3 regions of the Bradyrhizobium sp. CCGB12 genome follow, and region 1 is predicted to be linked to each of the others. Evidence: predicted binding sites of a transcription regulator. Region 1 holds the regulator's gene; each other region holds the start of a gene.
What was found. The regulator PhoB, encoded in region 1, activates phosphate uptake and scavenging genes when phosphate is short. The targets are predictions, from matches to a motif close to TGTCATNNANCTGTCAT.
Positions count from the first base shown of each region.

Region 1 (10,490 bases):
CGAGCAGCGCGCCGGAATGCATGCCCGAATCCTTGGCATCGCCGAGACGCGCGGCATCGTAACGGGCGTAGGCACGCAGGCGATCCGGCGCCATGTAGTCGACGACCAGGAACGACACCGGACCGTCGGTCTGGGCCTGAAGGATGAAGCGGCCCTCGAATTTCAGCGCCGAGCCGAGCAGCGTCGACAGCACGATGGCCTCGCCGAGCAGCTTGCCGACGGGGGCGGGATAATCGTGCTTGGTGAGGATCTCATCGAGTGCCGGACCGAGCCGCACCAGGCGGCCGCGCACGTCGAGCGCGTCGACCTCGTAGGGCAGCACGGCGTCATCGATCGGAACCGCTGATGGTGCGCGAACCGGGCCTTCAGGCCCGGTTTTCATGTCAGGGGATTGGGAAACCATGGGCGTTATCTGGTGTCGGAGAGCGGGAATGGAAGGGGGCGTGAGCCGGCGTGTTCCGGATGCTGATTTGATCACATACGATACAACAAACTCAGTGTCGTCCTGGCGAAAGCCAGGACCCATTGCCCCAGGGAGAAGTTGTGGCGCGAGCTGGCAATGACCAATCGTCGCCAAACCAAAGCCGGTGGTAATGGGTCCTGGCCTTCGCCAGGACGACGATCCGATTTTATGCGACTACGCCGCCCTACTTCACCGCGTCAAAGCACCAGGCCAGAATGCCCTTTTGCGCGTGCAGGCGATTTTCGGCCTCGTCGAACACGACCGATTGCGGGCCGTCGATCACCTCATCGGTGACCTCTTCGCCGCGATGGGCCGGCAGGCAATGCATGAACAGCGCGTCGGGCTTGGCCAGCGACATCAGCTTGGAATTGACCTGGTAGGGCTTGAGCACGTTGTGGCGATGTTCACCTTCCTTGTCGCCCATCGACACCCAGGTGTCGGTGACGACGCAATCGGCGCCCTTCACGGCGGCCTCGGGATCCGTACCGAGCACGATCGGCGCATTCGTCGCCTTGATCCAGTCGCGCATCACCTTCTTCGGTGCGAGCTCCGGGGGCGTTGCGACGTTGAGCTGGAACTTGAAGCGCTCGGCGGCGTGGGCCCACGACGCCAGCACGTTGTTGTCGTCGCCGGTCCAGGCCACCGTCTTGCCTTCGATCGGGCCGCGATGTTCCTCGTAGGTCATGAGGTCGGCCATCACCTGGCAAGGGTGCGAACGGCGCGTCAGGCCGTTGATGACGGGCACGGTCGCATGGGCCGCAAGCTCCAGCAGCGCCTCGTGATTGAGGATGCGGATCATGATGGCGTCGACATAGCGCGACAGCACGCGTGCGGTGTCGGCGATGGTCTCGCCGCGACCAAGCTGCATCTCGGCACCGGTGAGCATGATGGGCTCGCCACCGAGCTGGCGCATGGCGACGTCGAACGACACCCGTGTCCGCGTCGAGGGGCGCTCGAAGATCATCGCCAGCGTCTTGCCTTCGAGCGGCCTGACCGGCTGCTGCGCCTTCTGCTTCGCCTTCATGGCGGAGGATGCGGCGAGCATGCGCTTGAGCTCCGACAGCGGGAGCTCGTTGATATCGAGGAAGTGCTTTGGCGACTTGCTCATCAGCTGGCCGTCCGCTTGCTCTGGCCGGCCGACAGCGCGGAGCAGGCACGCTCGAGCCGCTCGACACTGTCCTCGATCTCCGCTTCGGTGACGATCAGAGGCGGCAGGAAGCGCACGACATTGTCGCCGGCGCCGACGGTGAGCAGTTTTTCGTTGCGCAAGGCGGCAACGAGATCCCCCGAAGGCACGACAGCCTTGATGCCGATCAGGAGACCCTCGCCGCGAACTTCGCTGACGACATCGGGATGGCGATCGATCACGGAGGCGAGCTTCTGCTTGAGCAGCAGCGACATCTTCTGCACGTGGTCGAAGAAGCCGGGCTTGAGCATGACGTCGAGCACGGCGTTCGCAGCGGAGATCGCGAGCGGATTGCCGCCGAAGGTCGAGCCGTGCGAGCCGGGCCCCATGCCGGAAGCCGCCTCCGCGGTCGCCAGCACCGCGCCGATCGGGAAGCCGCCGCCGAGCGCCTTTGCCAGCGACATCGCGTCGGGTGTGACGCCGGTGCGCCTGTGGGCGAAGAGATCGCCGGTGCGGCCCATGCCGGTCTGCACCTCGTCGAACGCGAGCAGCAAGCCCTTCTCGTCGCAGAGCTGACGCAGCGCCTTGAGGAAAGCGGGCGTTGACGAACGCACGCCGCCCTCGCCCTGGATCGGCTCGATCAGGATGCCGGCGGTCTGCGGACCGATCGCCTTCTTCACGGCTTCGATGTCGCCATGCGGGACCTGGTCGAAGCCGTCCATCGGCGGACCGAAGCCCTCGAGATATTTTGCCGATCCCGTCGCAGCCAACGTCGCCAGCGTGCGGCCGTGGAAGGCGCCTTCGAAGGTGATGATCCGATAACGTTCCGGATGCCCCTTGGAGAAGTGATGATGGCGGACCAGCTTGATCACACCCTCCAGCGCTTCGGCGCCGGAATTGCAGAAGAACACGAAGTCGGCAAAGCTCTCATTGCAGAGACGGGCCGCGAGCTTCTCGCCATCGGGGCTCTGGAACAGGTTGGACATGTGCCAGAGCTTCGTTGCCTGCTCCTGCAGTGCCTTGACCAGCGCGGGATGGGCATGGCCGAGCGCATTCACCGCAACGCCCGACGTGAAGTCGAGGTAGCGATCGCCATTGGTCGCGATCAGCCAGCAGCCTTCGCCGCGCTCGAAACCAAGGTCGGTCCTGGCGAAAACGGGAAGCAGATGCGGCGCGGCGCTGTTGGTCATGACCATCACTTGGATGTTGCACTTGGATGTTGAGACCTGCCTGGCGTGCCTTACGCAGCGCACCATTGACCGGTCCGGAAAACGAAACGTGCCGCCTTTTAAGGGCGGCACGCGTCACTATCTTATGCCTGGCAAGACGGGTGTCAATGCCGCCCGAAAAGCCTCGCGAAACGCTGAATCCGTAGTCTTGCGGTGCCGATTTTGCGGGGTTTTCACCACGGAACATGTGGAAGCGAGTCGGCGGACTCTTGCGCGGGAGTCACGCCATATTGTAGCGTTTGGCCTGTCAGATACGACATCTCGTGCAGCGGTTCTGATCCCAAGAGTCCTTATGTACCGGCGTAAACGTTCGGGCGTCAGTCACGCGCCCGGCGAGCCTTAAGGGATTCTGGCGGCACGGGTTTTTCAAGGCTTAGGCATTCGTTGTGAGGCCCCAGGATGGCTGGCCGGCAGCGAGGGAAAGGGTGCAATGACGGTTTTGACCTGGTCCGACGATCGCGTCGAGCAGCTGAAAAAGCTCTGGGAGGCCGGACTTTCGGCCAGCCAGATCGCGGCCGAGCTCGGCAATGTGACCCGCAATGCCGTGATCGGCAAAGTGCACAGGCTCGGCCTGTCCGGCCGCGCCAAAAGTCCTTCCTCGGCCGCGCCCCGGCCGCGCAAGGCGCGTCCGGCGCAGCACATGATGCGAGTGACCCGCCCGATCTCGCGCGGCAACACCGCGCTCGCGCAGGCCTTCGAGGTCGAGGTGGAGGCCGAGCCGGTCACCTACGACAACGTGGTGCCGATGAGCCAGCGGCTGTCGCTGCTGGAGCTGAACGAGGCGACCTGCCACTGGCCGGTCGGCGATCCCTCGAGCCCGGATTTCTTCTTCTGCGGCGGCAAGGCGCTGTCCGGCCTGCCCTACTGCGCCCAGCACTCGCGCGTCGCCTATCAGCCGGCCGCGGATCGCCGGCGTGCACCGGCCAAGCCGAGCACGCGGTGAGAATTTTCTGAGATCAAGACGGCAGCCGTCACGCGATGACGGCTCCGCACATTCGGTGTCGTCCCGGACAAGCGCGCCTCAAGCGCGCGTAGATCCGGGACCCATAGCCACAGGGCGCAATTGTCGCGCGAAGTGGTCACTCCGAGTCTTCGCCAAACTACTCCCTGTGGCTATGGGTCCCGGATCTGCGCTTACGCTTGTCCGGGACGACACCTGAGTGCGTGACGACGACAGATCGCCAAAAGAGCTTACGTCTGCTCCGCCTTCGCAAAGCGATCATCCAGCGCGTACCCTGCGCCACGGACCGTGCGGATCGGGTCCTGCTCGCGGCCGAGATTGAGCAGCTTGCGCAGGCGGCCGATATGGACGTCGACGGTACGCTCGTCGATGTAGATGTCGCGACCCCAGACGCTGTCGAGCAGCTGCTCGCGTGAGAACACGCGGCCGGGATGCTCCAGGAAGAACTCCAGCAGGCGATATTCGGTCGGGCCGAGATCAATCGGCCGGCCCGAGCGCGCCACGCGGCGCTTGTCGCGGTCGAGCTCGATGTCGCCATAGGCGAGCACGGTGGCAAGCCGCTCCGGGCTTGCGCGCCGCAACAGACCCTTCACGCGCGCCAACAGCTCCGGCACCGAGAACGGCTTGACGATGTAGTCGTCGGCACCGGTCGCAAGACCCCGCACCCGCTCGCTCTCCTCGCCGCGCGCGGTGAGCATGATGATCGGAAGCTGCTTGGTCTCGGGACGGGTGCGCAGCCGCCGGCACAGCTCGATGCCGGACAGTCCCGGCAGCATCCAGTCGAGCACGATCAGATCGGGGATGTGTTCCTTGAGGCGGGTGTCGGCATCGTCGCCGCGCATCACCGTCTCCACGTCATAGCCGTCGCCTTCGAGGTTGTAACGAAGAAGCTCGGTGAGAGCTTCCTCGTCTTCAACCACCATAATGCGTGCGCCCATGTGGTCGTCGCTCCTTACGTAATCAGGTATTCGGGACCGTCGTGGCGAAGGTCGTCATGTCGCCCTTCGGCCGCTTGTCGGTGATCGCCTGCCCCTCGATCATGTAGAACACGGTCTCGGCGATGTTGGTGGCGTGGTCGCCGATCCGTTCGATGTTCTTGGCGCAGAACATCAGGTGGATGCAGAACGAGATATTGCGCGGATCCTCCATCATGTAGGTGAGGAGCTCGCGGAACAGCGAGGTGCAGATGGCGTCGACTTCCTCGTCGCCCTTCCAGACTGCCATCGCCGCCGGTAGGTCGTGCGCGGCATAGGCATCCAGCACCGACTTGACCTGCTGCTCCACGAGGTCGGTCATGTGCTCCAGGCCGCGGAACAGTTTCAGCGGATGGAAGTCCGTCTCCAGCGCTGCGACGCGCTTGCCCATGTTCTTGGCGAGGTCGCCGATACGCTCGAGATCGGTGGCGACGCGCATGGCGCCGACGATTTCGCGCAGATCCACCGCCATCGGCTGGCGGCGGGCGATGGTGAGCACGGCGCGCTCCTCGATGCGCTTCTGGAGCGCGTCGAGCTCGGCGTCGATGGTGACGACGCGCTGACCGAGCGCAACGTCGCGGCGGATCAGCGCGTCGACGGAGTCGACGATCATGCGCTCGGCAATGCCGCCCATCTCGGCGACCAGGCGAGTGAGCTCCTGGAGGTCGGTGTCGAAGGCCTTAGCGGTATGTTCAGTACCCATGTCCCGTCTCCTCAGCCGAACCGGCCGGTGATGTAGTCCTGCGTGCGCCGATCGCTCGGCGACGTGAAGATCTTGCTGGTGTCGTCGAACTCGATCAGCTCGCCGAGATACATGAAGGCGGTCTTGTCGGAGACGCGCGCCGCCTGCTGCATGTTATGGGTGACGATCGCGATCGTGTAGTTCTCGGACAGCTCCTGGATCAGCTCCTCGACCTTGGCGGTCGAGATCGGGTCGAGCGCCGAGCAGGGCTCGTCGAACAGGATCACCTCAGGACGCACCGCAACCGTGCGGGCGATGCAGAGGCGCTGCTGCTGGCCGCCGGAGAGCGACAGGCCGGAGGCGTTGAGCTTGTCCTTGACCTCGTTCCACAGCGCGCCGCCGCGCAGCGCCTTCTCGACGCGGTCGTCCATCTCGGACTTCGAGATCTTCTCGTAGAGGCGGATGCCGAACGCGATGTTCTCGTAGATCGTCATCGGGAACGGCGTCGGCTTCTGGAACACCATGCCGACGCGGGCGCGCAGCAGGTTGAGGTCCAGCCTGGGGTCGAGGATGTTGGTCTGATCCAACATCAACTGTCCCACGGCGCGCTGCCCCGGATAGAGGTCGTACATCCGGTTGAAAATGCGCAGCAGGGTCGACTTGCCGCAGCCCGACGGGCCGATGAACGCCGTGACGCGGTTGGTGCCAAGCGTCAGGTTGATGTTCTTCAGCGCGTGGTGCTCGCCGTAATAGAAGTTGAGGTTGCGCACCGTCACCTTGGCCGGCGCCTCCGGCAGCGGATGCGAGCCGGGCTGAACGGGCGTACTGACGGAAATAGACATATCGCTCATTTTGCGGTCCTCTCGGCGCTAAGGATGCGCGCGCCAATATTCAAGGCAAGTACGGTCAAAGTGATCAGCAGGGCACCGCTCCAGGCGAGCTGCTTCCAGTAGGCGTAAGGGCTCTGCACGAAATTGTTGATGGTCACCGGCAGGTTCGCCATCGTCTTGTTCAGGCCGAGGCTGAAGAACTGGTTCGAGAGCGCGGTGAACAGCAGCGGCGCGGTCTCGCCGGCGACGCGGGCGGTCGCCAGCATCACGCCAGTGATGAGGCCGGAGCGCGCAGCGCGATAGGCGATGCGCTTGATCACCAGCGAGCGCGGCAGACCGAGCGCGGAGGCCGCCTCGCGCAGCGCATTCGGCACCAGCAGCAGCATGTCCTCGGTCGTGCGCAGCACCACCGGGATGACGATCACGGCGAGCGCGAGCGCACCTGCGATCGCCGAGAAGCCGCGCATCGGCACCACGACCGCGCCGTAGATGAACAGGCCGATGATGATCGAGGGCGCCGAGAGCAGGATGTCGTTGATGAAGCGGATCACCGAGGTCAGCTTGTCGTTGCGGCCGTACTCGGCGAGATAGGTGCCGGCGAACATGCCGAGGGGCGCGCCGATGCCGACGCCAAGCACGGTCATGATCAGCGAGCCGACGATGGCGTTGAGCAGGCCGCCCTCGTTCGAGCCGGGCGGCGGGGTATTTTCGGTGAAGACCTGGAGGTTGAGCCCGGCCAGACCGTTGTAGAGCAGCGTCAGCAGGATCAGCGCGAGCCAGGTGACGCCGAAGGCGGCGGCAGCCAGGCAGAGCGCGCGGATGACGACATCCACGCGGCGGCGGCGTGCATAAATCGGGTTCATGTTACTTTCCCGCCTTCTTTTCGAGTCGCAGCAGCATCAGCCGCGCGGCCGCGAGCACGAAGAACGTGAGCACGAACAACAGCAGGCCGAGCAGGATCAGGCCGGACTGGTGCAACCCGTCGCTTTCGGCGAACTCCGATGCGATCGCCGCCGAGATCGTGGTGCCCGGTGCGAAGATCGACGAGGAGATACGGAACGAGTTGCCGATGATGAAGGTCACCGCCATGGTCTCGCCGAGCGCTCGGCCCAGCGCCAGCATGACGCCGCCGATCACGCCGACGCGGGTGTAGGGGATCACCACGCTGCGGACGACTTCCCAGGTGGTGCAGCCGACGCCGTAGGCGGCTTCCTTCAGCACCGGCGGCACCGTCTTGAACACGTCGACCGAGATCGAGGTGATGAAGGGCAGCACCATGATGGCGAGGATCAGCGCGGCGTTGAACAGGCTGAGATAGGACGGGGGACCTGCGAAGATCGCGCCCAGCACGGGAACGCCGTCGAAGATCTTGATCATGAAAGGCTGGAAGGTGTTGGCGAGGAACGGGCCCAACACGAAGAAGCCCCACATGCCGTAGATGATCGAGGGAATGCCGGCGAGCAGCTCGATGGCCATGCCGATCGGGCGGCGCGCCCATTGCGGACAGAGCTCAGTGAGGAAGATGGCGATGCCAAGACCGACCGGAATGGCGATCGCCATCGCGATGAACGAGGTCACCAGCGTGCCGTAGATCGGTCCGAGCGCGCCGAGCACGGGCGGATCGGCCGACGGCGCCCAGCGCTGCGTCCACAGGAACGACAGGCCGTATTCCTTCATCGCCGGGAAAGCACCGACGACCAGCGAGATGATGATGCCGCCGAGGATCAGCAGCACCGAGATCGCGGAAAGCCGCGTGATCCAGTAGAAGGTGACGTCGCCGAGCTTGAACGCGCTCAAAGCCTTGGCACGATCATACGGTCCGGCGTCGTCGATTACATCGCTCTGAACGGCCATCTCTGCCACGCCGATCCCCTGTACCCGTTTATGTATACGCTTGTTTTTGGCCCCGTGCCCCGGATGCGGCGCTCGCCCATCCGGGGCTTGGTTCTTGTGGGCTCGGCTCAGCGGCGCAGCACTTCAGGCTGCGCCGTGTCCGGGACGCGAGAGCGAGCGCTCAGCTCTTGATCTCGGCAGCCCAGGTCTTCTCCACCTGCTGGACGACGCTGTCGGGCATCGGGATGTAGTCGAGCTCCTCGGCCATCTTGCCGCCGTTCTTGAAGGCCCAGCGGAAGAACTTGATGGCTTCCTGCGAGGCCGCCTTGTCAGTGGCGGACTTGTGCATGAGGATGAAGGTCGCCGCCGTGATCGGCCAGGACTTGTCGCCGGGCTGGTCGGTCAGGATGACGTAGTAGCCGGGAGCCTTGGACCAGTCGGCGTTGGCGGCGGCCGCCTGGAAGGCCTCGACGGTCGGCTGCACGGGCTTGCCGGCCTTGTTGACGAGACCGGTGTAGGTCAGCTTGTTCTGCTTGGCATAGGCGTACTCGACATAGCCGATCGAGTTCTTGGTCTGGCTGATGTTGCCCGACACGCCTTCGTTGCCCTTGGCGCCGACGCCGACCGGCCACTCGACCGCGGTGCCCTCGCCGATCTTGCTCTTCCAGTCCGCGCTGGCCTTGGAGAGGTAGTTGGTGAAGTTGAAGGTGGTGCCCGAACCGTCCGAGCGGCGGACCACGGTGATGGCGTCCGACGGCAGCTTCACGTTCGGATTGAGCTTCTTGATCGCGGCATCGTCCCACTTGGTGATCTTGCCGAGATAGATATTGGCCAGCGTCTCGCCGTCGAACACCAGCTCGCCCGGCTTCACACCCTCGAGGTTGACCACGGGGACGATCGCGCCCATCACCATCGGCCACTGGACGAGGCCGTCCTTCTCGAGCTGCTCGGCCTTGAGCGGCGCGTCGCTGGCGCCGAAGGTCACGGTCTTGGCCTGGATCTGCTTGATGCCGCCGCCGGAACCGATCGACTGGTAGTTCAGGCCGTTGCCGGTCTCCTTCTTGTAGGCGTCAGCCCACTTCGAATAGATCGGGAACGGGAACGTCGCGCCGGCTCCCGTGATGTCGGCCGCAAAGGCCGCAGTCGTCGATGCGGCGACCAAGCCAGCAGCGACGATAGTTTTGAGGAAATTCATGCTGGTCTCCATACAGGGGAGCGAAGCGCCATCCGCGCCCGATCGCGCTCCCCGCGCCGCCCCCTTTAGGAGCGGTCGGCTGTGCTTTTACGAAGGTTTCGTGACAGCTGGATGACACCCTCAAGCGATTAAAATCGCTTGATTTTCAGGTGAGAGCCGGAGTCTTGGCCTGGGGAAAACAGGCCGTGAAAGTGGCACCCTGCCGGGGCACGCTTTCGATCAGAAGCCGGCCGCGATGACGGTTAAGAATATGTTTCACCAGCGATAATCCGAGTCCTGTCCCGCCCTGCGAGCGGCTGTCGCCGACGTCGACCCGGTAGAAGCGTTCAGTCAGCCGGGGCAGGTGCTCGGGCGCGATGCCGGGGCCGAAATCGCGAACCATGACCCGAATTTCCTGAGCTCCATCAGTGGCCGTGCTTGGGGTCAGCGACACGATGACGCGACCGCCCGAGGCGCCATATTTGAGCGCGTTCTCGATCAGGTTCTCGAACAGGCGGAGCAGCTCCTCGCGGTCGCCCGCGATCATCACCGGGGCATCCGGCAGATGAGTCTCGACATCGACCTGGCGTTCCCGCGCCAGCGGCTCGAGCCCGTCGGCGACCTGGAGGATGATCGGCAAGAGGTCGACCAGGGTGTCCGGCCGGACATGGGCCGATAGCTCGACCCGCGACAGCGACAGCAAATCGTCGATCAGGCGCGCCATGCGGGTGGCCTGGTTGTGCATGATGCCGAGGAAGCGCTCGCGCGCCTTTGGATCGTCCTTGGCCTGGCCCTGGAGCGTGTCGATGAAGCCCGACAGGGCGGCGAGCGGCGTGCGCAGCTCGTGGCTGGCATTGGCGACGAAATCGGCCCGCATCTCCTCGACGCGACGCAGCGGCGTCTGGTCGTGGAAGGTCATCAGCATGCATTTGTCGGCGCCGCCGAAGGTGGTCGGCACCGGCACCGGCGTGATCATGAGCTCCAGCCAGCGATCGACCGGAACGTGGTCGAGATAGGTCGCGCGCCGCGGTTCGGTGGTCGCGATCGCCTCGCGCAGCGCCGTGATGATCTCCGGCGAGCGCAGCGCGAACTGGGCGAGCTCGTTCCTGCGCAGCGCCGGCGCGAGCTGAGCGGCAGCGGCGTTGAGGTGGATGACGCGACCGGCGCGGTCGAGCAGCACCGCGGGATCGGGCATGCCGGCGACGACGGCGGCCACCG
Region 1 is NZ_JANADO010000001.1:6,652,355-6,662,844, forward strand. Features, by position in the region: gene NLM27_RS30490 (Hsp33 family molecular chaperone) at 1-403, opposite strand, end outside; gene argF (ornithine carbamoyltransferase) at 648-1,571, opposite strand; gene NLM27_RS30500 (aspartate aminotransferase family protein) at 1,571-2,779, opposite strand; gene NLM27_RS30505 (GcrA family cell cycle regulator) at 3,249-3,761, shown strand; gene phoB (phosphate regulon transcriptional regulator PhoB) at 4,010-4,717, opposite strand; gene phoU (phosphate signaling complex protein PhoU) at 4,740-5,456, opposite strand; gene pstB (phosphate ABC transporter ATP-binding protein PstB) at 5,468-6,286, opposite strand; gene pstA (phosphate ABC transporter permease PstA) at 6,283-7,128, opposite strand; gene pstC (phosphate ABC transporter permease subunit PstC) at 7,130-8,119, opposite strand; gene pstS (phosphate ABC transporter substrate-binding protein PstS) at 8,280-9,293, opposite strand; gene NLM27_RS30540 (ATP-binding protein) at 9,439-10,490, opposite strand, start outside.

Region 2 (10,490 bases), 830 kb from region 1:
CAGCAGCACGGCCGATTTGATCTGGGCCGAGGCGACCGGGGTCTTGTAGGTGATCGGCAGCGGATCGCGCGCGCCCTCGAGCGTCAGCGGCAGCCGGCCGCTCTCGCCGCCCGACACGATCCTGGCACCCATCTTTTCGAGCGGATCGAGGATCCGGCGCATCGGGCGGCTGCGCAGCGAGGCGTCGCCATCGAACACCGCCGAGATCGGGCAGCCCGCGACGGCGCCCATGACCAGCCGGCAGCCGGTGCCGGAGTTGCCGAAATCCAGCGCCGACCTGGGCTGGGCGAAGCCGCCGACCCCGACGCCATGCACCTTCCAGGCGAAATCACCGGTGCGCTCGACCTTGGCACCGAGCGCCTGCATCGATTTGGCGGTATTGAGGACGTCCTCGCCCTCCAGCAGGCCCGAAATCTTGGTCTCGCCGACCGCGAGTGCGCCGAGGATGAGGGCCCGATGGGAGATCGACTTGTCCCCGGGTACCCGTACTTTCCCGGTCAGTGGACCGCTGGCGCGAGACTGAAGCGGCCTCGGTTGGTCGGAATGAGTCAAGATTGTGTCCTTGGATGAGCCTTTGGGGCTGGGCGCAGGTACCACATGGTCTGCGCCCCGTCACGGGCATGTCGTTCTCCCGTAATGCGCTATTGACAGCGGGCCGCCAACTAGCCAAGTGAAGCACCGCTTTTCAGACATTCCCAGGATTCCTGCCGTGGCCAAGTCAGAACTCGGAACCAAACGTATTTGCCCGACCACGGGCAAGAAGTTCTACGACCTCAACAAGAATCCGGTGATCTCGCCCTATACCGGCGAAGTGGTGCCGATCGCCCCGGTGGCGCCCGCTCGCGCGCCCCGCGGTGCCGAAGCCCGGCACGCGGCGACAGCGGATGCCACGCCGGAGCCGGCAGAGGTCGAAGAGGTCTCGCTCGAGGAGGCCGACGCCGAGGAGAACACCGGCAAGGTCAAGGCCGCGGTGCCCGAATCCGAGGACGACATCGAAGTCGACGAGACCCTCGACGACGACGATGACGATGATTCGACCTTCATCGCCGACGAGGAAGAGGGCGATGAGGACGTGACCGACATCATTGGTGATGTCGGAGGTGATGAAGAGACTTGAGATCAGCCCTGATCTGTGAAAAAGGGTGCACCGCGCGAGTCGCCTAGGGCTCGCCGGCCGGGACGGATCCCCCAGGATTCTCCCAACTGGAAGACTTACGGGGCCATAGCTCAGCTGGGAGAGCGCTTGCATGGCATGCAAGAGGTCGGCGGTTCGATCCCGCCTGGCTCCACCAGCCTTCGCTCGCTTCGCGAGCTTCGGCTGGGCAAGCCCGGGAAGTCCCTCGTAGCGAAGTAAGCGAAGGCTGTCCCGCCATAGCCCGAAGGGCGGCGGCGGACTCCACCCGCGATCACGATAATGGCTCCAAGCTGCTATCCTTCCTTCCGGGGAGGAAGCAGGATGAAGTACGTCTATATCCTCGAAAGTCTCGATTCCGAGCATTTCTACGTCGGCATCACGGACGATCTACGCGCACGTCTGGCAAAGCATAACGCCGGCGAGGTGCCTCACACGTCGAAATATGGGCCTTGGCGAATAAGAACCTATTTCGCGTTCGATGACGCCGCACGCACTCTCGCGTTCGAGCGATACCTGAAATCCGGCTCGGGGCGCGCATTCGCGAAGAGGCACTTTTAACCTCCTGAGCTTCCCCTACTCCCCGATCACCGCATTGAGCCTATCGCGCAGCGCGACAATCTCGTCCTTCATCGCCACCAGTTCCGACACCGAGCAATCCGACGCCGCCAGGATCGATGGCGGCACGCTGCGCGCCTTGTCCTTCAGCGCGTGGCCCTGTGACGTCAGTGCGATCAGCACCTGACGCTCGTCTTCGCTCGAGCGGGTGCGCTTGACGAGATGGGCGGCCTCGAGCCGCTTGAGCAGCGGCGTCAGCGTGCCCGAATCCAGGAACAGTCTTTCGCCGATGTCCTTGACCGGCACGTTGTCGCGCTCCCACAGCACCAGCATCGCCAGATATTGCGGATAGGTCAGGCCGAGCCGGTCGAGCAGCGGCTTGTAGACGCGGTTGAAGGCATGCGCGGCCGAATAGACCGCGAAGCAGATCTGGTTGTCGAGCCGCAGCGGAGCGTCCGCTGCCGATAGTTTCCGGGCCATGGAGAATCTCACGGGATTTCCCGGTATTGTGGCCCCGGGCGGCTGCAGATTCAATTGCGAACAATTAAATGTGAGGCATCGTAATTTCAATTGTGCGCAATCTAATTGTCTGCGATACAGATCCCGCCCACCCGAACCCCAGGGAGATCAAAATGTCCGTGAACGTCCTCTACAAGACCAGTGCCAAGGCAACCGGCGGCCGCGACGGCCATGCTGCAACGCTCGACGGCGCGCTCGACGTCAAGCTGACCACGCCGAAGGAACTCGGCGGCGGCGGCGGCGCCGGCAACAATCCCGAGCAGCTGTTCGCGGCCGGCTACGCCGCCTGCTTCATCGGTGCGATGAAGTTCGTGTCCTCGCAGGGCGGCCCGAAGGTTCCGGCCGACGCCTCCGTGACCTCGACCGTCGGCATCGGCCCGCGCGCGGCGGGCGGCTTCGGTCTCGACATCGATCTCGCCGTCTCGCTGCCGGGCCTTGCCCGCGCCGAGGCCGAGGCGCTGGTCGAGAAGGCACACCAGGTGTGCCCGTACTCCAACGCCACGCGCGGCAATGTCGACGTTCGCCTGACGGTCGTCTGATCGAACGGCGGATTGGCTGGCCCGGGATCCCCCTCGGGCCGGCCGCTTCGATCTGATTTTCCCACTTCGCGGGGTTGCGCCGCATCGGCGCATACGCCCCTACGCGCGGCGCCATTGCTGGCGTGCACGAACCTCGCTAGGCCTGTGATCAAACGTCGACACAGGGGAAGCGAAGGCATGAGTTCCGAAGCCGCCACAGGTGCCATGAGCGGACTGCGCGTCATCGATCTCACGCGCGTGCTCGGCGGTCCCTATTGTACCCAGATCCTCGCCGACCACGGCGCCGACGTGATCAAGGTCGAGCCGCCCGCGGGCGACGAGGTGCGCGAATGGGGTCCTCCCTTCCACGAGGAGGACGCGGCGTATTTCATCGGCATCAACCGCAACAAGCGCTCGATCGGCCTCGACCTGGCGTCCGAGGGCGGCCGCGCCGTGCTGCTCAAGATGCTGGAGACGGCCGACGTCCTGATCGAGAATTTCAAGCCGGGCACGCTGGAGAAATGGGGCATCGGCAACGAGGTGCTGCGCGCCAAATTTCCGCGCCTCGTGCATTGCCGGATCTGCGGCTTCGGCGCCGACGGTCCGCGCGGCGGCAATCCCGGCTATGACGCCATCATCCAGGCCATGACCGGCATGATCGCGGCGACCGGCTCGCCCGAGAGCGGGCCGATGCGGATCGGCGTACCGCTGGTCGACATTACCACCGGCCTCTACGCGGCGATCGGCATCCTGATGGCGCTGTCGGAGCGGCAGCGCTCGGGCCAGGGCCAGTTCCTGGAGACGACGCTGTACGAGACCGGCCTTGCCATCATGCATCCGCACACCGCGAATTACTTCATGCATGGCAAGCCACCGTCGCTTACCGGCAACGAGCACCCCAACCTCGTGCCCTACGCGATCTTCCCGACCAAGACCGACAACATCTTCATCGGCGTCGGCAATGACGGCACCTTCCGCAAGCTCGCCAAGGAGATCGGCAAGGAGGAGCTCGGCACCGATCCGCGCTTTGCCCGCAACAAGGACCGCATCGCCAATCGCGAGGCGCTACGCGCCGAGCTCGCCGCCGTCTTCAGCCAGCACGAGGCCGAGCCGCTCTGCAACCGGCTGCTCGCCGCGGGCCTCCCCGCAGGCCCCGTGCAGAAGATCGACCAGGCCTTGACCAACCCGCACACGATCGCGCGCGGCGATATTATCGAGAAGGACTGGTACAAGGGCGTGGCCTCCCCGATCCGGCTCGATCGCAGCAAGCCGAGCCTGCGCCGCCTGCCGCCCAAATTCAGCCAGCACTCCGCGGAGGTGCTCGGCGAGTTCGGCTACTCCAAGGCCGAGATCGACACCATGGTCGAAAAGGGCACGGTCTGCGGTCCCGAGCGCAAGCGCTGAGATTAAGACAGATCGAGCATCGGCGCCGGTGCGCTCCCCCTCCCGCTTGCGGGAGAGGGCTGGGAGAGGGTCTGTCCACAACGGGACAATCCCCAAGCGGAGAAAGCCCTCACCCGCGCCTGCGGCGCGACCTCTCCCGCAAGCGGGAGAGGTTAAGGGAGCCCGGAGCGGCATTGCTCTGCTTCTCAGCGTTCCGCGCCGACGGCGCTCTCCTTCCCCTAACATCCAATGCCGCACTGCGGCGCGACCCACGCGCGTGCAGCGCGAACGACAACGGCTGCCAGGGCGCATTCGCCTAATTGCCGGCTTTCCTTTTCCAGCGCTTGCCGCTTTCGTTTCGGCCGCTTACACAGTCATGTGAACGTCATATGGCGCTGCTAGCGCAAGCGCTTCTTAAGTGACGGGCAAGGGAGGTTTTCTTGATGGTTCTTCGACATTTTGGTGCGGCTGCGGCTGTTGCAGTCACGATTGGCATGACGGCCTCGCCGGCCCTGGCCGTGACCGAGATCCAGTGGTGGCACGCGATGACCGGCGCGAACAACGACGTCATCGTCAAGCTCGCCACCGACTTCAACGCCTCGCAGAGCGACTACAAGGTGATCCCGACCTACAAGGGCAACTATCCCGATACGATGAACGCCGGCATCGCGGCGTTCCGCGCCGGCAACGCCCCGCACATCATGCAGGTGTTCGAGGTCGGCACCGCGACCATGATGGCCGCGACCGGTGCCGTAAAGCCGGTCTACAAGCTGATGGCCGAGACCGGCGAGAAGTTCGATCCGAAGGCCTACCTGCCTGCGATCACCGGCTACTACTCGACCTCGAAGGGCGAGATGCTGTCCTTCCCCTTCAACTCGTCGTCGACCGTCATGTGGGTCAACCTCGACGAGCTGAAGAAGGCGAATGTCGAGATCCCGAAGACCTGGCCTGAAGTGTTCAACGCGGCCAAGAAGCTGCACGACAACGGCCATCCGACCTGCGGCTTCTCCAACTCCTGGGTCACCTGGGTCAATCTCGAGCAGCTCTCCGCCTGGCACAACGTGCCGCTGTCGACCAAGGCCAACGGCCTCGACGGCTTCGACACCGTGCTCGAGTTCAACAGCCCTCTCCAGGTCAAGCACCTCGAAAAGCTGGTCGAGCTCCAGAAGGACAAGACCTACGACTATGCCGGCCGCACCAACACCGGCGAAGGCCGCTTCACGTCAGGCGAATGCCCGCTCTATCTGACCTCGTCGGCTTTCTTCGGCAACGTCAAGGCGCAGGCCAAGTTCGCCTTCACCGCCGTGCCGATGCCCTATTATCCCGATGTGAAGGGCGCACCGCAGAACTCGATCATCGGCGGTGCCTCGCTCTGGGTGATGGGCGGCAAGTCGGCCGACGAATACAAGGGCGTGGCGAAATTCCTCAGCTTCCTCTCGGACACCGATCGCCAGGTCTACATCCACAAGGCCTCGGGCTATCTGCCGATCACCAAGGCGGCTTACGAGAAGGCCAAGGCGGAAGGCTTCTACAAGGATCAGCCCTATCTCGAGACCCCGCTGCTCGAGCTGACCAACAAGGAGCCGACCGAGAACTCCCGCGGCCTGCGTCTCGGCAACATGGTTCAGCTCCGCGACGTCTGGTCGGAAGAGATCGAGCAGGCGCTGGCCGGCAAGAAGACCGCCAAGCAGGCGCTCGATGCCGCCGTCGAGCGCGGCAACACGATGCTGCGTCAGTTCGAAAAGACCGCCGTGAAGTGAGGCGATCAGCGGCAGGCCGGTCAACCGGCCTGCCGCTCCTGCGGGCATCATGCAAAAGCAAGCCATTTTCCAATCGAAGTTGTTGCCCTACGCGCTGGTTGCGCCGCAGCTCGCGATCGTCCTGATTTTCTTCTACTGGCCCGCCCTGCAGGCGGTGATCCAGTCCTTCCTGCTCCAGGATGCTTTCGGCCTGTCGACGAGCTTCGTCTGGTTCGACAATTATCTCGAGCTGCTCAAGGACCGCGCCTATTTCGAGGCGATCGTGCGAACCTTCTTCTTCTCGTTCGCCATCGCGGTCTCGTCGCTGTCGTTTGCGCTGCTGCTCGCCGTGATGGCGGACAAGCCGCTGCGCGGCTCGATGCTGTACCGGACGCTTCTTATCTGGCCCTACGCGGTGGCGCCGCCGGTCGTCGGCGTGCTCTGGATCTTCATGCTGCACCCCTCGCTGGGCGTGCTCTCGCGATACTTGCGCGCTCTGGGCATCGACTGGAATCCGCTGCTCGACGGCGACCAGGCCGCTGCGCTGATCATCCTCGCCGCCGCCTGGAAGCAGATCTCCTACAACTTCCTGTTCTTCCTCGCCGGCCTCCAGAGCATTCCCCGAAGCGTGCTCGAGGCCGCCGCGATCGACGGCGCGCGCCCGATGCGAAGGTTCTGGACCGTGACCTTCCCGCTGCTGTCGCCGACCATCTTCTTCCTCCTGGTCGTCAACATCGTCTACGCCTTCTTCGACACCTTCGGCATCATCGACACCATGACCCGCGGCGGTCCCGGCAAGTCGACCGAGACGCTGGTCTACAAGGTCTATTCCGACGGCCTGCTCGGCGGCAATCTCGGCAGCTCCGCGGCGCAATCGGTGATCCTGATGGTCATGGTCATCGTGTTGACGGGAATCCAGTTCCGCTTCGTCGAACGCAAGGTGACCTACTGATGGTCGAGGAAGAAGGCTTTCGACGCTACGTCGCCCACATCATCCTCTGGATCGGGATCGCGATCGTCGCATTCCCCGTCTACATCGCGATCGTCGCCTCGACCCAGGACAACGCGCTGATCGCGAACGGGCAGATGTCGCTGCTGCCCGGCGGTCACTTCTTCCAGACTTACTACCAGACGATCTTCGTCGGCACGAGCGGCTCGACCCGCGAGCCGGTCGGCAACATGATGCTGAACTCGCTGGTGATGGCGCTGCTGATCGCGGTCGGCAAGATCGCGATCTCGATCATCTCGGCCTATGCGATCGTGTATTTCCGTTTTCCGTTCCGGATGCCGATCTTCTGGATCATCTTCATCACGCTGATGCTGCCGGTCGAGGTGCGCATCTATCCGACCTACAAGATCGTCGCCGATCTGCACATGCTCGACAGCTATGCCGGCTTGTCATTGCCGCTGATCGCCTCGGCCACCGCAACGCTGCTGTTCCGCCAGTTCTTCATGACGGTGCCGGACGAGCTCCTGGAAGCCTCGCGCATCGACGGCGCTGGGCCCTTTCGCTTCTTCTGGGATACGCTGTTGCCGCTGTCGCGCACCAACATGGCGGCGCTGTTCGTGATCCTGTTCATCCTCGGCTGGAATCAATATCTCTGGCCGCTGCTGATCACCACGCGCGACGACATGCAGACCATCCAGATCGGCATCCGCAAGATGATCACCACCACCGACGCGTTGACCGAATGGCCGATCGTGATGGCGACCGCCGTGCTGGCCATGTTGCCGCCGGTGTTCGTCGTCGTCGCGATGCAGAAGCTGTTCGTGCGCGGCCTGGTCGAGACGGAAAAGTGAGAGGGCGAATGGCGAATAGCGAATGGCGAATGGCACGCCGGCGATTGAACGGCGCGCGCACGCCGCACGGATCCCCTATTCGCCACTCCCTACTCACCACTCGCCCGAGCGGAGCTCGCAATGGCTAACGTCACCCTGCGCAGCGTCCGCAAGACCTATCCCGGCGGCTTCGAAGCCATCAAGGGCGTCGACGTCGATGTCGGCGACGGCCAGTTCTGCGTGCTGGTCGGCCCCTCCGGCTGCGGCAAGTCGACCTTGCTGCGCATGGTCGCAGGCCTCGAAACGGTCACTGGCGGCGAGATCGACATCGGCGGCCGCATCGTCAACCAGGTCGAGCCGGCCGACCGCGACATCGCCATGGTGTTCCAGAACTACGCGCTCTATCCGCATATGAGCGTCTACAACAACATGGCCTATGGCCTGCGCAACCGCGGCATGGCGGAGGCCGAGATCAAGACCCGCGTCGAGGAAGCCGCGCGCGTGCTCGAACTGTCGCCAATGCTGGAGCGCAAGCCGCGCCAGCTCTCCGGCGGCCAGCGCCAGCGCGTCGCCATGGGCCGCGCCATCGTGCGCCAGCCGAAGGTGTTTCTGTTCGACGAGCCGCTGTCGAACCTCGACGCCAAGCTGCGCATCGCGATGCGCGTCGAGATCCGCAAATTGCAGCGCCGCCTCAACACGACGTCGATCTACGTCACCCATGACCAGCTGGAAGCGATGACGCTCGCCGACATCCTGGTCGTGATGAATGGTGGCGAGGTCGAGCAGGTCGGCAATCCCCTGGCCATCTACGAGAAGCCGGCGACGACCTTCGTCGCCTCCTTCATCGGCGCACCGCCGATGAACCTGATGTCGACGCGCACTGAGGAGATCAAATCGCAGCTCGACGGCAGCGCGGGCGAGGCCGGCATCCTCGGCATCCGCCCGGAAGACTTCGTCATCACCGACCAGACCCCGGCCGGCGGTGTCGCACTGCCTCTCACCGTGGAAGCGATCGAGCGCGTCGGCGCGGAAACCTTCGTCTACGGCTCGCGGGCGCAGGAAGACCAGCGCGTCGCCGCCACCCCCGGCGAGCTGCCACCGGGCGAGGTCATCGTCCGCATTCCCGGAACCGAGGCCCCCGCCATCGGCCAGAACATCCGCGTCGCGGCGGTGCGCCAAAAGCTGCATTTGTTCAGCGGCGACGGGCGGAAGCGGATCGAGGCCTGACCGGTTCCGGCGGGCCTTCCATCAAAAACCGCAAAAACAACCCCATGCACAGTAGAGGGGGCGTTGTTTTCGTTAGGAAAATCGCCACGCAATATTGTCATGTTGAGACTTCAGCCCGGACACATCACTGACGGGTGTTCGGAGACATAGCCGACATATCAAACGATGGCGGAATGGGTGGGCCGCCCAAATGGCCAATCCACAGGGCTCCTGCTACCTGCTTGAACCGACACGGGGATATGCCCATATTGCTGACCAAGGGGCGCCGGTTCCGGGCCCTGAAATGTCAAAGTCGCTTTGCGAGGACTTTGTAAACTATGTCTCGTGTTCCAACGCTCTCCAGTCCCTTCCTGCTGGGCTTCGACGAGATCGAGCGCGTGCTCGATCGGGTCGTCAAAGGCGCCGACGGCTACCCTCCCTACAATATCGAGAGGTGCGACCGCGCGGACAACCAGCCCGAGCGTTTGCGCATCACGCTGGCGGTCGCCGGATTCACCCGCGACCAACTCGATGTAACCATTGAGGAAAACCAGCTCGTGATCCGCGGGCGGCAGCAGGACGACAAGACCCGGCAATACATCCATCGCGGCATCGCCGCGCGCCACTTCCAGCGCACCTTCGTGCTGGCGGAGGGGATGCTGGTGCTGGGGGCGGATCTGAAGAACGGGCTGTTGTCGATCGATCTGGCCCGGCCTGAACCGGAGAGGATCGTTAAGACAATCGCTATCAATGAGCACGAATAATGGAACGAGTAGCGGACTCGACCGCTTAGTGTTCCAGAGGAGTCGAGACCATGAGTGAAGGTCACGTTGCGTTCGAATACGAAGCCAAAAATGTCTCTCCGGAGACGCTGGCAACCCTCGGCGAAGGTCATATCGCCTATGTGAAGCAGATCCGCTCCGAGGACGTACCGGGCCTGTTTCCCGAAGCGCCGAAAATCGCGCCGGGCCTCAAGCTCTTCGCGCTCCACGCCGCCGACGGCACGCCGATCATGCTGACCGACAGCCGCGAAGCCGCGATCGCCAACGCCTGGAGCAACGAGCTGCAAGCGGTGAGCGTGCACTGAGCGCGCACCTTCACGCGCGACTGACGAATTTCAAATGCGCGGGCATGCCTCGACCTGAGGCGGCCCGCGCATTTTTTTGGTCGTCCCACACAACGCCGCACCAAGCGACGCCACCCTTGCTTGGTGTTATGGCCTCTGGCCAACCCGATCAGCCGGATCGAGCTTCTGGAAGCGTGACCAAGCCGACATGACCGACGAGCCAATCGCGTACATTGGGAGTGCTCAGGCTCGATTCGTTGAGACTGTGTTGGCATTTCGTCGTTGGGCTGATCGCTATCCAATTTGCCAGAGATCTGGCGAATGGGAATGCGACTATGACCAATGGCCCGCAATCGCAACGGCCTTCGCTGCGTTCCTAGACTCTGGCGTTCCAGCATTGGAGCCCTCCGATCGTCGAGTCGCTGCTTTACATCCTTGGTCGCGACAATGAGGTGGAGATACTCAAGCGCGAGTTGACGGCCAGGCCTGCTCATCTGCTGGCTTTGGCGAGGGCAGCGCCGCACTCGCCGGAGCGAGATGCCCGATGGCAACTTGCTGATGCACTTGGGAGCGACGAATTTGCCGCCGAT
Region 2 is NZ_JANADO010000001.1:7,485,562-7,496,051, reverse strand. Features, by position in the region: gene aroA (3-phosphoshikimate 1-carboxyvinyltransferase) at 1-552, opposite strand, end outside; gene NLM27_RS34345 (TIGR02300 family protein) at 710-1,117, shown strand; tRNA gene NLM27_RS34340 (tRNA-Ala) at 1,217-1,292, shown strand; gene NLM27_RS34335 (GIY-YIG nuclease family protein) at 1,457-1,693, shown strand; gene NLM27_RS34330 (MarR family winged helix-turn-helix transcriptional regulator) at 1,709-2,170, opposite strand; gene NLM27_RS34325 (organic hydroperoxide resistance protein) at 2,323-2,748, shown strand; gene NLM27_RS34320 (CaiB/BaiF CoA-transferase family protein) at 2,926-4,131, shown strand; gene ugpB (sn-glycerol-3-phosphate ABC transporter substrate-binding protein UgpB) at 4,554-5,870, shown strand; gene ugpA (sn-glycerol-3-phosphate ABC transporter permease UgpA) at 5,920-6,801, shown strand; gene ugpE (sn-glycerol-3-phosphate ABC transporter permease UgpE) at 6,801-7,649, shown strand; gene NLM27_RS34300 (sn-glycerol-3-phosphate import ATP-binding protein UgpC) at 7,770-8,855, shown strand; gene NLM27_RS34295 (Hsp20 family protein) at 9,173-9,598, shown strand; gene NLM27_RS34290 (DUF1150 domain-containing protein) at 9,649-9,921, shown strand; gene NLM27_RS34285 (HEAT repeat domain-containing protein) at 10,353-10,490, shown strand, end outside.
Region 2: a site for PhoB is predicted at 4,483-4,499, ahead of ugpB (sn-glycerol-3-phosphate ABC transporter substrate-binding protein UgpB). Genes of this name have one in related genera too.

Region 3 (10,490 bases), 1.3 Mb from region 1:
CCGATCGCCCCCGCCTCGCCCTCGGCCATGGTCGCGGTCTCGCTCATGCGACGCGGTTTCCTTCGCGCCAGACGCTGCGGACGACGGGAACGTGGCCGGCGACGTGCACGCGGATCAGGTCGGCGCGCTTGCCGGCCGCGATCTCGCCGCGATCGGTGAGCCCGACGGCATCGGCAGGCGCCTTGGTCACGGTGCGGATCGCCGCGGGCAGGCTGATCGCGGGCACATGCTCGGGCAGCTGCAATGCCCCCATCAGCAGGCTCGACGGGATGTAATCGGACGAGAGGATATCGAGCAGGCCTTCGCGGGCGAGATCGACTGCGGCGATGTTGCCGGAGTGCGAGCCGCCGCGCACGACGTTGGGCGCGCCCATCAGGATGTCGATGCCGGCCTGATGCAGACCGCGCGCGGCTTCCAGCGTGGTGGGGAATTCCGCGACGGCGACACCGTCGCGCACGGCGTCCGCGACGTTCTCCTCGGTGGTGTCGTCGTGGCTGGCGAGCGGGATCTTGTACGCTTGCGCCAGCGCCACGATCTCGCGCATGTTGGTCGCGGCATATTGCTTCTGGTACTCGAAGCGCTTTGCAAACAGCTCGTCGAGCTCGGCATCGGTCTTGCCGCCGCCCTTGCCGCGGTAATAGTCGCGCAGCTTGACCTCGTCGCGGAACTGGCGCTGGCCCGGGGTGTGATCCATCAGCGACATCAGCTTGACGTCGGGACGGTCGATCAGCTCCTTGGCCTCCTCGACCACGCTCGGCATCGGGATCTCGCAGCGCAGATGCAGGAAATGGTCGGCGCGCAGCAGGCTGGCATCGCGCGCGGTCGTGATTGCGGCAGCAAGCACGCCGGAACGGCCATCGACCTCCTCGGCGCCGTCCTCGCGCCAGACCCGGAGCGAGTCGAACACGGTGGTGATGCCTGAGGTCGCGAGCTGGCCGTCATAGGAGATGACGGCCGCGACCGGGTTCCAGAACACTTTTGGCCTCGGCACGTAATGCGCCTCGAGATGATCGGTGTGGAGCTCGATCAGGCCGGGCATGACCAGGTCGCCGCCGGCATCCTCCGCGCCCGCGGGCGCCCTGCCCTCGCCGATCTCGGCAATGCGTCCATCGGCAAGAGCGAGCCAGCCCTGCTCGATCACCCGGTCGGCCAGCACGATTCTGGCGTTGGCGATCACGGATTCCTTCGGCTTGGCGTTCATGTCCCTCTTCCTTTAGGCCGCGGCGGCAAAGCTGGTGACGTCGACGATGCGGTCGGCAATCAGATGCCGGATTTCGTCGTCATGGACAATGGCGACCATGGCGACGCCGCGGCGCTTTTTCTCGGCGATCAGCTCGACCACGACGGCGCGGTTGGCGGCATCGAGCGAAGCGGTCGGCTCGTCCAGCAGCAGGATGGGCAGGTCCGAGATGAAGCCGCGCGCGATGTTGACGCGCTGCTGCTCGCCGCCGGAGAAGGTCGCGGGCGGCAGCTGCCAGAGCCGCTCGGGGATATTGAGGCGATGCAGCAATTCGCCGGCGCGCGTCTGTGCCTCCGTGCGGGCGATGCCGTTCACGATCAGCGGCTCGGCCACGACGTCGATGGTCGCGACCCGCGGCACCGCACGCAGGAACTGGCTGACATAGCCGATGGTGGAGCGGCGGACGTTGAGGATTTGGCGCGGCTCGGCGCTGGCGAGATCGATCAGCGCGCCGCGATGGCGAATGCCGATACGGCCGGAATCGCAGCGGTAGTTGCCGAAGATCATCTTCAGGATCGACGATTTCCCGGCGCCCGATGGCCCCGACAGCACGACGCACTCGCCGGGATCGACGTGGAAGGTCACGCCGCTGACGACGGGCAGTTCGATGCCGCCTTGCAGGTGCATCGTAAAGGTCTTCCTGGCGTCGGTGATGTCGATCATGGCGGTCATCGGCTGGCTCATCTTGGAAGGTTCATGGCGGCAGGATCGAGGAGACGAGGAGTTGCGTATAGGGCTCGCGGGGATCGTCGAGCACCTGGTCGGTGAGGCCGGTCTCGATGACGCGGCCGCCCTTCATCACCATCACACGGTGCGACAGCAGCCGCGCGACCGCGAGATCGTGGGTGACGATGATGACCGCGAGATGCAGCTCGGCGACCAGGCTGCGCAGGAGATCGAGCAGGCGCGCCTGCACCGAGACGTCAAGGCCGCCGGTCGGCTCGTCCATGAACACCAGCCGCGGCTCGGTCACGAGATTGCGGGCAATCTGGAGGCGCTGGCGCATGCCGCCGGAATAGGTGCGCGGCGCGTCGTCGATGCGCGCGATGTCGATCTCGACGCGGGTCAGCCAGTCGGACGCGGTATCGCGAATGCGGCCGTAGTGGTTCCACCCCACCGCCATCAGCCGCTCGCCGACATTGGCGCCGGCCGAGACCGCCATGCGCAGGCCCTGCGCGGGATCCTGATGCACATAGCCCCAATCGGTGCGGAACAGGAAACGCCGCTCGGCTTCGCCCAGCGTCGTGAGATCGCGGGTGATTCCGTCGCGCATGCGATACGACACATGACCGGCGCTCGGCGCGAGCTGGCCCGACAGCATCTGCAGCAGCGTCGACTTGCCAGAGCCGGATTCGCCGACGATCGCCAGCACCTCGCCGGAATAGAGCGAGAACGACACGTCGCGGCACGCCGCGATGCGACCGAAGGACTTGCTGAGCGACTCCGCGATCAGCAGTGGCTGGTCGTTTTCGAGCATGTCGAGATCAACCAAGTCTTGATCAACCATGTGAGCCCGCCTTCTCCTTGTACGGCGCGGCGCTGAGGCTGCCGTGATGGCCGGCGGCCTGGCGGCCCTCGCAATAATCGGTATCGGAGCACACGAACATGCGGCCGCCCTTGTCGTCGGTGACGATTTCGTCGAGATAGGAATTTTCGGCACCGCACAGCGCGCAGGGCGCGTTGAAGCGATAGGGCTCGAACGGATGATCCTCGAAATCGAGCGACACCACCTGCGTGTAGGGCGGGATCGCATAGATGCGCTTCTCGCGGCCGGCGCCGAACAATTGCAGCGCCGGACAATCGTCCATCTTTGGATTGTCGAATTTCGGCGTCGGAGAAGGATCCATCACATAGCGCGCATTGACCTTCACCGGATAAGCGTAGGCGGTCGCGATATGGCCGAAGCGCGCGATATCCTCATAGAGCTTGACGTGCATCAGGCCGTATTCGGCGAGCGCGTGCATGCGCCGCGTCTCGGTCTCGCGCGGCTCGAGGAAACGCAGCGGCTCGGGGATCGGCACCTGATAGACCAGCACCTGATTCTCGTGCAGCGACGTTTCAGGAATGCGGTGACGGGTCTGGATCACGGTCGCCTCAATGGTCGACGTCGTCGTGGCAACGCCGGCGGTCTTGGCGAAGAATTTTCGGATCGAGATCGCGTTGGTGGTGTCGTCGGACCCCTGGTCGATCACCTTCAGCACGTCCTGGGGACCGAGGATCGCCGCCGTGACCTGCACGCCGCCGGTGCCCCAGCCATAGGGCATCGGCATCTCGCGGCTGGCGAACGGCACCTGATAGCCGGGGATCGCGATCGCCTTGAGGATCGCGCGGCGGATCATCCGCTTGGTCTGCTCGTCGAGATAGGCGAAATTGTAGGCGGGCGCGTTCATTCCGCGGCCTCCTTCATGGCGTCGGGCGCATTGGCGTCGGCAAATTCCTGACGCAATTTGCGCAGCAGACCGAGCTCGGACTGGAAGTCGACATAGTGCGGCAGCTTCAGATGCTCGACAAAGCCGGTGGCCTGGACGTTGTCCGAATGGGACATCACGAACTCTTCATCTTGCGCGGGAGCGAGCGCCTCTTCGCCGAGCTCGCGCGCGCGCAGCGCGCGGTCGACCAGTGCCATCGACATGGTCTTACGCTCGCTCTGGCCGAAGGCGAGGCCATAGCCGCGGGTGAAGCACGGCGCTTCCGTCGCCGATCCCTTGAACTGGTTCACCATCTGGCACTCGGTCAGCTCGATGGAGCCGAGCGGCACGGCGAAGCCGACATCTTCCGCGAAGAATTCAACCTCGACCTCGCCGAAGCGGATCTCGCCGGCAAAGGGATGGTTGCGGCCATAGCCGCGCTGGGTGGAATAGCCCATCGCCAGCAGGAAGCCCTCGTCACCGCGCGCAAGATTCTGCAGCCGCAGATCGCGATCCGCCGGGAAGTTCAGGGGTTCGCGGGTGAGGTCGCCGACGCTGGCGCCCTCCTCGGCCTGCGGCGAGGATTCGATCAGCCCGTCGCGACCGAGAATATCAGTCACGCGTGGCGTGGCCGCGGTCGAGGCTTCGGCTGTCGCCGGCGCCCCCGGCACAAAACCTTCCGCGAGCGAGGGATCGAGCAGCCGGTGGGTATAGTCGAAGGTCGGACCGAGGATCTGGCCGCCCGGAATATCCTTGAAGGTCGAGGACACCCGCCGCTGCACCCGCATCGCGCCGGTGTCGACCGGCTCGCTGGCGCCGAAGCGCGGCAGCGTGGCGCGGAAGGCGCGGACCAGGAAGATCGCCTCGATCAGGTCGCCCCGCGCCTGCTTGATCGCGAGCGCCGCGAGCTCGCGATCATAGAGCGAGCCCTCGCTCATGACGCGGTCGACGGCCAGCCCAAGCTGCTCCGAGATCTGGTCGAGCGTGACTTCCGGAACACCGGGGTCACCGCGCCGCGCGTTTGCGAGCAGGCGATGGGCGTTCTCGATGGCGCGTTCGCCGCCTTTGACTGCGACATACATGCTTCAGCTTCCCTTGTTCGCGACACGCGTGGTGCGGGGGATCGCGACCACGGCATCATCGGCGACCAGCACTACATCGATGCCGCGCGGAAACAGCGGCTCGTTCATGCGCAGGCGCTCGAACAGATCGAACGGCTTGATCGACGCGTGGAGCGTCGCGGCGCCGTCGATGCCGGGACCGCGCAGCTCGAAGCTGCGTCCCGAGCCCAGACCATCGACCTGGAGGATCAGCGTGGTCGAGCGATCCGGATATTCGTTGGTGCCGAGTGCGAAACGCTCGAGCGGCGGAAGCGCGGAGCCGTCGCTGATCAGCGCGAAGCTTGCAATCGACGTGTCCTGCACCACCGGCGCACCGGTGTGGAACTTGAGCCATTTCACCACATCGGAGCTTTCCGACATGCGCGCGTCGAGCCAGAGCGGCGTGTCGTGATCGAACAGCGTCAGCGCGATCGCGGCGGTGCCTCGCATCACCGTATCAGGCGTTCCCGCCATCGGCACGATGCGCTGGACCGATCCCGGCCGCGCCATCGCATCCATCACCGAGCGAAAGGTCGATTGCGCCGACAACACCTTGTCGGCGAATCCCGGCGGCAGTTCCGCAATCGTGGTCATGATCTCACCCCTCACCGCGCACCATGGTGTAGAAATCAACCTTCGTCGCGGCGGTCTCGGCCGCCGCCTGCTGCCTGCGAATCATAAGCTGCTCGCGCAACGGCGCGATAACGTTGCGCTCGACGGCCGCACCGAAATCGCCGGACTGCACCAGCGCGTCGCACAGCGCGATCAGCCGCGCCTTCTCACCGTCGCGCCCGAGCGTGTAACCGAAACCGACCTCGCCACTCGCAAGCTTGACCGCGGCGCGCGACACCGTGGCCTCGCCGAGGTTGAACGGCGCACCATCGCCGCCGACCCGGCCGCGCAGCATGACGAGCCCGTTTTCGCCTTCGCGCAGGTCCTGGTGACTGGGCAGGGGAATTGTGCGGAGGCGAGCGGCGATCTCGCCCGCCTCCGCGTGCGCCAGCACGGCCATCGCGGCCTTGCGCTGGGCTTGCTGGTTGTCGTGCTGCGTCACCTGATCCACCGAACTTTTCTACAGAACTTGCCGAATCCAAGTTGTCTATGATACTAGACAACTTCATACGGACGCGCCATGACTGTTTCGTGACAAAGATGTGATTTTCGGGCTAGGCTGACCGCGACATGAGCATGCAGGACACAGCCTCTTCGGGCGTCGCTTTGTGGCGCCTCGTTGCCGACGGCATCGAGCGTGGCATTGCCGACGGCCGCTTTGCCGCGGGCGACAAGCTGCCGGGCGAGATGGAGATCGCCGAAACCTATCGCGTGAACCGCCACACCGTGCGGCGCGCGCTGGCCGCCCTTGCCGAGCGCGGCCTCGTGCGCGCCGAACGCGGCAGCGGAACCTACGTCGAGGCGCAGAAGCTCGCCTATCCGCTGCGCTCGCGCACGCGTTTCTCCGAGATCGTCGGCGCCGGCGGCCGCGAGCCGCGCGGCCAGTTGATCGAGGCGTCCGAGGACGTTGCGACCCGCGAGCTGGCGCGCGAGCTGGGCTTGAAGGCCGGCGCGCCGCTGGTGCGAATCGAAGCGATCCGCCTCGCCGATCACACGCCGATCTGCGTCTCCACGACCTGGCTGTCAGCGGAATTGTTTCCGGGCGCGGGCGAGGTCTTTGCCGCGACGCGCTCGATGACGAAGCTGCTGGAGCATTACGGCATTCGCGACTACCGCCGCGGTGCGACCCGGATCACGGCAGGCATCGTCGACGCGACCGACGCCGCACGGCTCGATCTCGCATTGGGGCGTCCGATCCTGGTGGTCGATGCGACCGACCAAGATCTCGACGGCAAGCCGCTGGTGACCAAGCACTCGCGGTTCGCGGCGGAGCGGGTGGAGTTTCTGGTGGAGTCGTGACGGTCGGCTGCTTCCGCCACCCTCCCTCCACGAATCCGGAATCGTAGGGTGGGCAAAGGCGCACTTGCGCCGTGCCCACGATCATTCCAAGATTTCGGCAAAAATGGTGGGCACGCTTCGCTTTGCCCACCCTACGGCAGCCGGGACTAGGCCACTGCCCTTTGTCCGATGATCGCAAACCGCAGCTTGCCCGAGATGAAATCGATCGCGGCCACCGCGACCAGGATCATCAGGATCAGGAACGATACCCTCTGCCATTCCAGCACACGGATCTGCTCGGCGAGCTGGAGGCCGATGCCGCCGGCACCGACGATACCGATGATGGTGGCCGAGCGCGTGTTGGATTCGATGAAGTAGAGCACCTGGCCGGCGATGACAGGCAGGACCTGCGGCAACAGGCCGAACCGGATTTCGTGCAGCGAGTTGCCGCCGGCGGCGCGGATGCCTTCGACCTGCTTCTGGTCGGCGCCCTCGATCGCCTCCGAGAACAGCTTTCCGAAGGCGCCGAAATCCGACACCGCGATGGCGAGCACGCCGGCGAACGGGCCGAGCCCGACCACGTTGATCCACACCAGCGCCCAGATCAGCGTGTCGACGCCGCGGATCGAATCCAGGAATCGGCGCACCGGGAAGCGCAGGATGCTCGACGGCACGATGTTGCGCGCGGCCAGCAGACTGATCGGGAGCGCGAACACGGCGGCGAGCGTGGTGCCGAGCAGCGCGATCGACAGCGTCTCGCCCAGCGCCTTCAGATAGACCGGCAGCGAGGAGCCGGGATCTGGCGGGATCATCATCAGGCTGATCCAGCCGAGCTGGCTGAGGCCGGCGAAGAACCGCGACGGCGAGAAGTCGAGATCGACCAGGCCATAGGCCAGGATCGCGAGCGCCGCGACGATCATCGCCGGCATGGCGAGCCGCGCCGAAGCCGGCCGGTCGAACACATCAGGGTAGCGCGCGCGAAGCGCGGCGGTGTCGACCTCCTGCGGCGTCACGACCGCGCCTCCTTGCCGAACAGGCGGCCGCGCAGCCAGCCGGTGGTGATGTCGATGATGAAGACCGTGACGATGATGGTGATCAGGATGGCGCTGACGTCCGAATAATAGAACTTGCGGATGGCGACGACCAGCTCCTGGCCGATGCCGCCGGCACCGACAAAGCCCATCACGGAGGCCTCGCGCACGTTGATCTCGAAGCGCAGCAGCGCGTAGCTGGCATAGCCCGCGGTCACCTGCGGCACGATCGCAAAGCGCATGCAGGAGAGCCAGCTCGCACCGGTCGAGCGGATGCCTTCGACCGGCTTCATGTCGGCGTTCTCGACAATCTCCGAGAACAGTTTTCCGAGCGCACCGGTGGAATGGATCGCGATCGCGAGCACGCCGGCCATCGGCCCTAACCCAAAGGCGATGACGAAGACCAGCGCGAACACGATGCCGGGAACGGTGCGGGCAAATTCGAGCAGGCGCCGCACCACGAAGCGCAGCCAGGGCGCGGGCGAGGTGTTTTCGGCCGCGAGGAAGTTGAGGGCGAAGGCGAAGGTCGCGCCGATCAACGTGCCGACATAAGAGATCAGCAGCGTCTCGCCGAGCATCTTCAGCCATTTGCGCCAGCCCCAAAACCACTCGCCGAGATCGGTCCAGACGCGCTGGCCGCTGTCGAGCGTGAAGATGCGATCGAAATAGCTGATGAAATTGCCGAAGTAGGTGAACAGCGTGCGCAGATTCACTTCGGCGCCGACCGCGGCCAGAAGCAGCGCCGCGGCGAAGACCACGGCTCCCAACAGGAGACGCCACCGGCGGCGCGCGACCGCCTGGCGATAGGCGGCGTCGAGCACGGCAAGCTGTTGCTCGGGAAGGATCGAAACCGCGACTGTCATCTTGTCAGGGAACGTGGCCGATCAAAGAGAAGGAGCCGGGCCCATCGACCCGGCTCCAGTTGCGTCGCCCTGGGATCAGGACGCCTTCTTCTTACGCAGCGCGTCGACGAACTTGATCAGCTCGATCGTGCCATCCCAGTCCTTGGTGGTGGCGTGATGAAAACCCTTCTTCTGGCCGTCCTGGAGGCGATCGAACGCCGCCTTGTCCTTCGCCGGCGCGTCGAAGAAGGCCTTCTCGATGGCCGCCTTGGCGTCATCAGGCAGGTCGGAGTTGTAGGCGTAGGGACCGTTGATGATCGGTGCCGACTTGTGGATGATGCGGAAGTCGTCTTTCTTCATCGCCGAGCCGTCGGCATTCTTCAGCATGCCCTTGGTCAGCATCTGCGCCAGCGTCGAATCGTCGTCGGTGGTCCACTGGTTGGCCGCGACGTCGACCGTGCCCTGCGCCAGCGCCAGCATCGCGTTCTCGTGGCTGCCGGTGAAGACGACCTTGCTGAAATAGGTGTCGGCATCCGGGATGCCCATCTTGTCGAGCTCGAAGCGCGGCACGTTGTTGCCCGACGTCGAGTTCGGATCGACGAGGCCGAGGTTCTTGCCCTTGAGGTCGTCGACCTTCTTGTAGGCACTGCTCGCCTTGACGAAGAACACCGAATAGTAGCCGGTCGAGCCGTCGGCGTTGATGTCGTTGGCGAAAGCGTCGGTCTTGACGCCGGTCAGGCGGGCGCGGGCGAACGAAGCCGAGCCGTAGCTGGCGATATGGATGTTGCCGGCGCGCTGGCCTTCGATCACGGCGGCGTAGTCGTTGGCAATGCGCAGCGTGACCTTCACGCCCAATTCCTTGGAGAGATAGCTCATGAACGGCGCCCAGCGCTCGGTGACGCCCGAGGCGTTCTCGGCCGGGACGACCGCGAAGGTCAGCTCGGGATATTTGGCTTTCCAGTCTTCGGCAGAAGCGGAAGCGGTGAACGCGAGCGCGGCGGCGCCGGCAAGAACGAGTCTGCGAGTGATCATAATACCCTCTTCGTCGGTTGGGGTCGGTTGACGCAAAACTGGCAGTTAAACGTGCGGCTCAGGCCGCCGCGGCGGTTCCGAGCGCCGGAACGCCCTCGGGCGCCGGGACTGGCACACCGCCCATGACGTCGGCGGCTTCGAGATCATAGAGCTCGCGCGCAACGTGGTCGGTCAGCTCGGACGGCACGCCGTCGAACACCACGCGGCCGGCGGCCATGCCGATCAGGCGGTCGCAATAGGTGCGGGCGAGATCGAGCGAATGCAGGTTGCAGAGCACCGTGATGCCGAAATGCTTGTTGATGCGCAGCAGCGCGTCCATGACGATCTTGGTGTTGCGCGGGTCGAGCGAAGCGATCGGCTCGTCGGCGAGGATGATGTCGGGCTGCTGCACCAGGGCGCGGGCGATCGCGACGCGCTGCTGCTGGCCGCCGGAGAGCTGGTCGGCACGCTGCGCGGCGAGCGCGGCAATGTCGAACTGCTCGAGGGCCGACATCGCCAGCGCCTTGTCCTGCTCCGGCCAGATTTGCGACAGCGAGCGCCAGGCGGGCATCGTTGCCAGACGGCCCATCAGGACGTTGGTGAGGACATCGAGCCGGCCGACCAGGTTGAACTGCTGAAAGATCATCGCAGAGCGCGCCCGCCACTGCCGCAGTTCCTTGCCGCGCAGCGCGGTGACGTCGATACCGTCGAACTGGATGCGCCCCTCAGTCGGCGTCACCAGGCGGTTGATGGTCCGCAGCAGCGTCGACTTGCCGGCGCCGGATCGTCCGATCACGCCGACGAAGCCGCCGGGTGAAATTTGAAACGAGGCGTCGTCCACCGCGGCTTTCGCGCCGAAGCGACACGTCAGACCTTCCACCACCAGCATGCAGGACTCCAGAGTAGCTGGAGCCCACCGCTAACGCCGGCGCTTAACACTTGTGTGACATCCGCATTGCGGTGCGGCG
Region 3 is NZ_JANADO010000001.1:7,942,463-7,952,952, reverse strand. Features, by position in the region: gene phnN (phosphonate metabolism protein/1,5-bisphosphokinase (PRPP-forming) PhnN) at 1-47, opposite strand, end outside; gene NLM27_RS36415 (alpha-D-ribose 1-methylphosphonate 5-triphosphate diphosphatase) at 44-1,201, opposite strand; gene phnL (phosphonate C-P lyase system protein PhnL) at 1,214-1,912, opposite strand; gene phnK (phosphonate C-P lyase system protein PhnK) at 1,935-2,747, opposite strand; gene NLM27_RS36400 (alpha-D-ribose 1-methylphosphonate 5-phosphate C-P-lyase PhnJ) at 2,740-3,630, opposite strand; gene NLM27_RS36395 (carbon-phosphorus lyase complex subunit PhnI) at 3,627-4,730, opposite strand; gene phnH (phosphonate C-P lyase system protein PhnH) at 4,734-5,342, opposite strand; gene phnG (phosphonate C-P lyase system protein PhnG) at 5,347-5,811, opposite strand; gene phnF (phosphonate metabolism transcriptional regulator PhnF) at 5,931-6,659, shown strand; gene phnE (phosphonate ABC transporter, permease protein PhnE) at 6,806-7,651, opposite strand; gene phnE (phosphonate ABC transporter, permease protein PhnE) at 7,648-8,532, opposite strand; gene phnD (phosphonate ABC transporter substrate-binding protein) at 8,608-9,543, opposite strand; gene phnC (phosphonate ABC transporter ATP-binding protein) at 9,602-10,411, opposite strand.
Region 3: a site for PhoB is predicted at 5,881-5,897, ahead of phnF (phosphonate metabolism transcriptional regulator PhnF). Genes of this name have one in related genera too.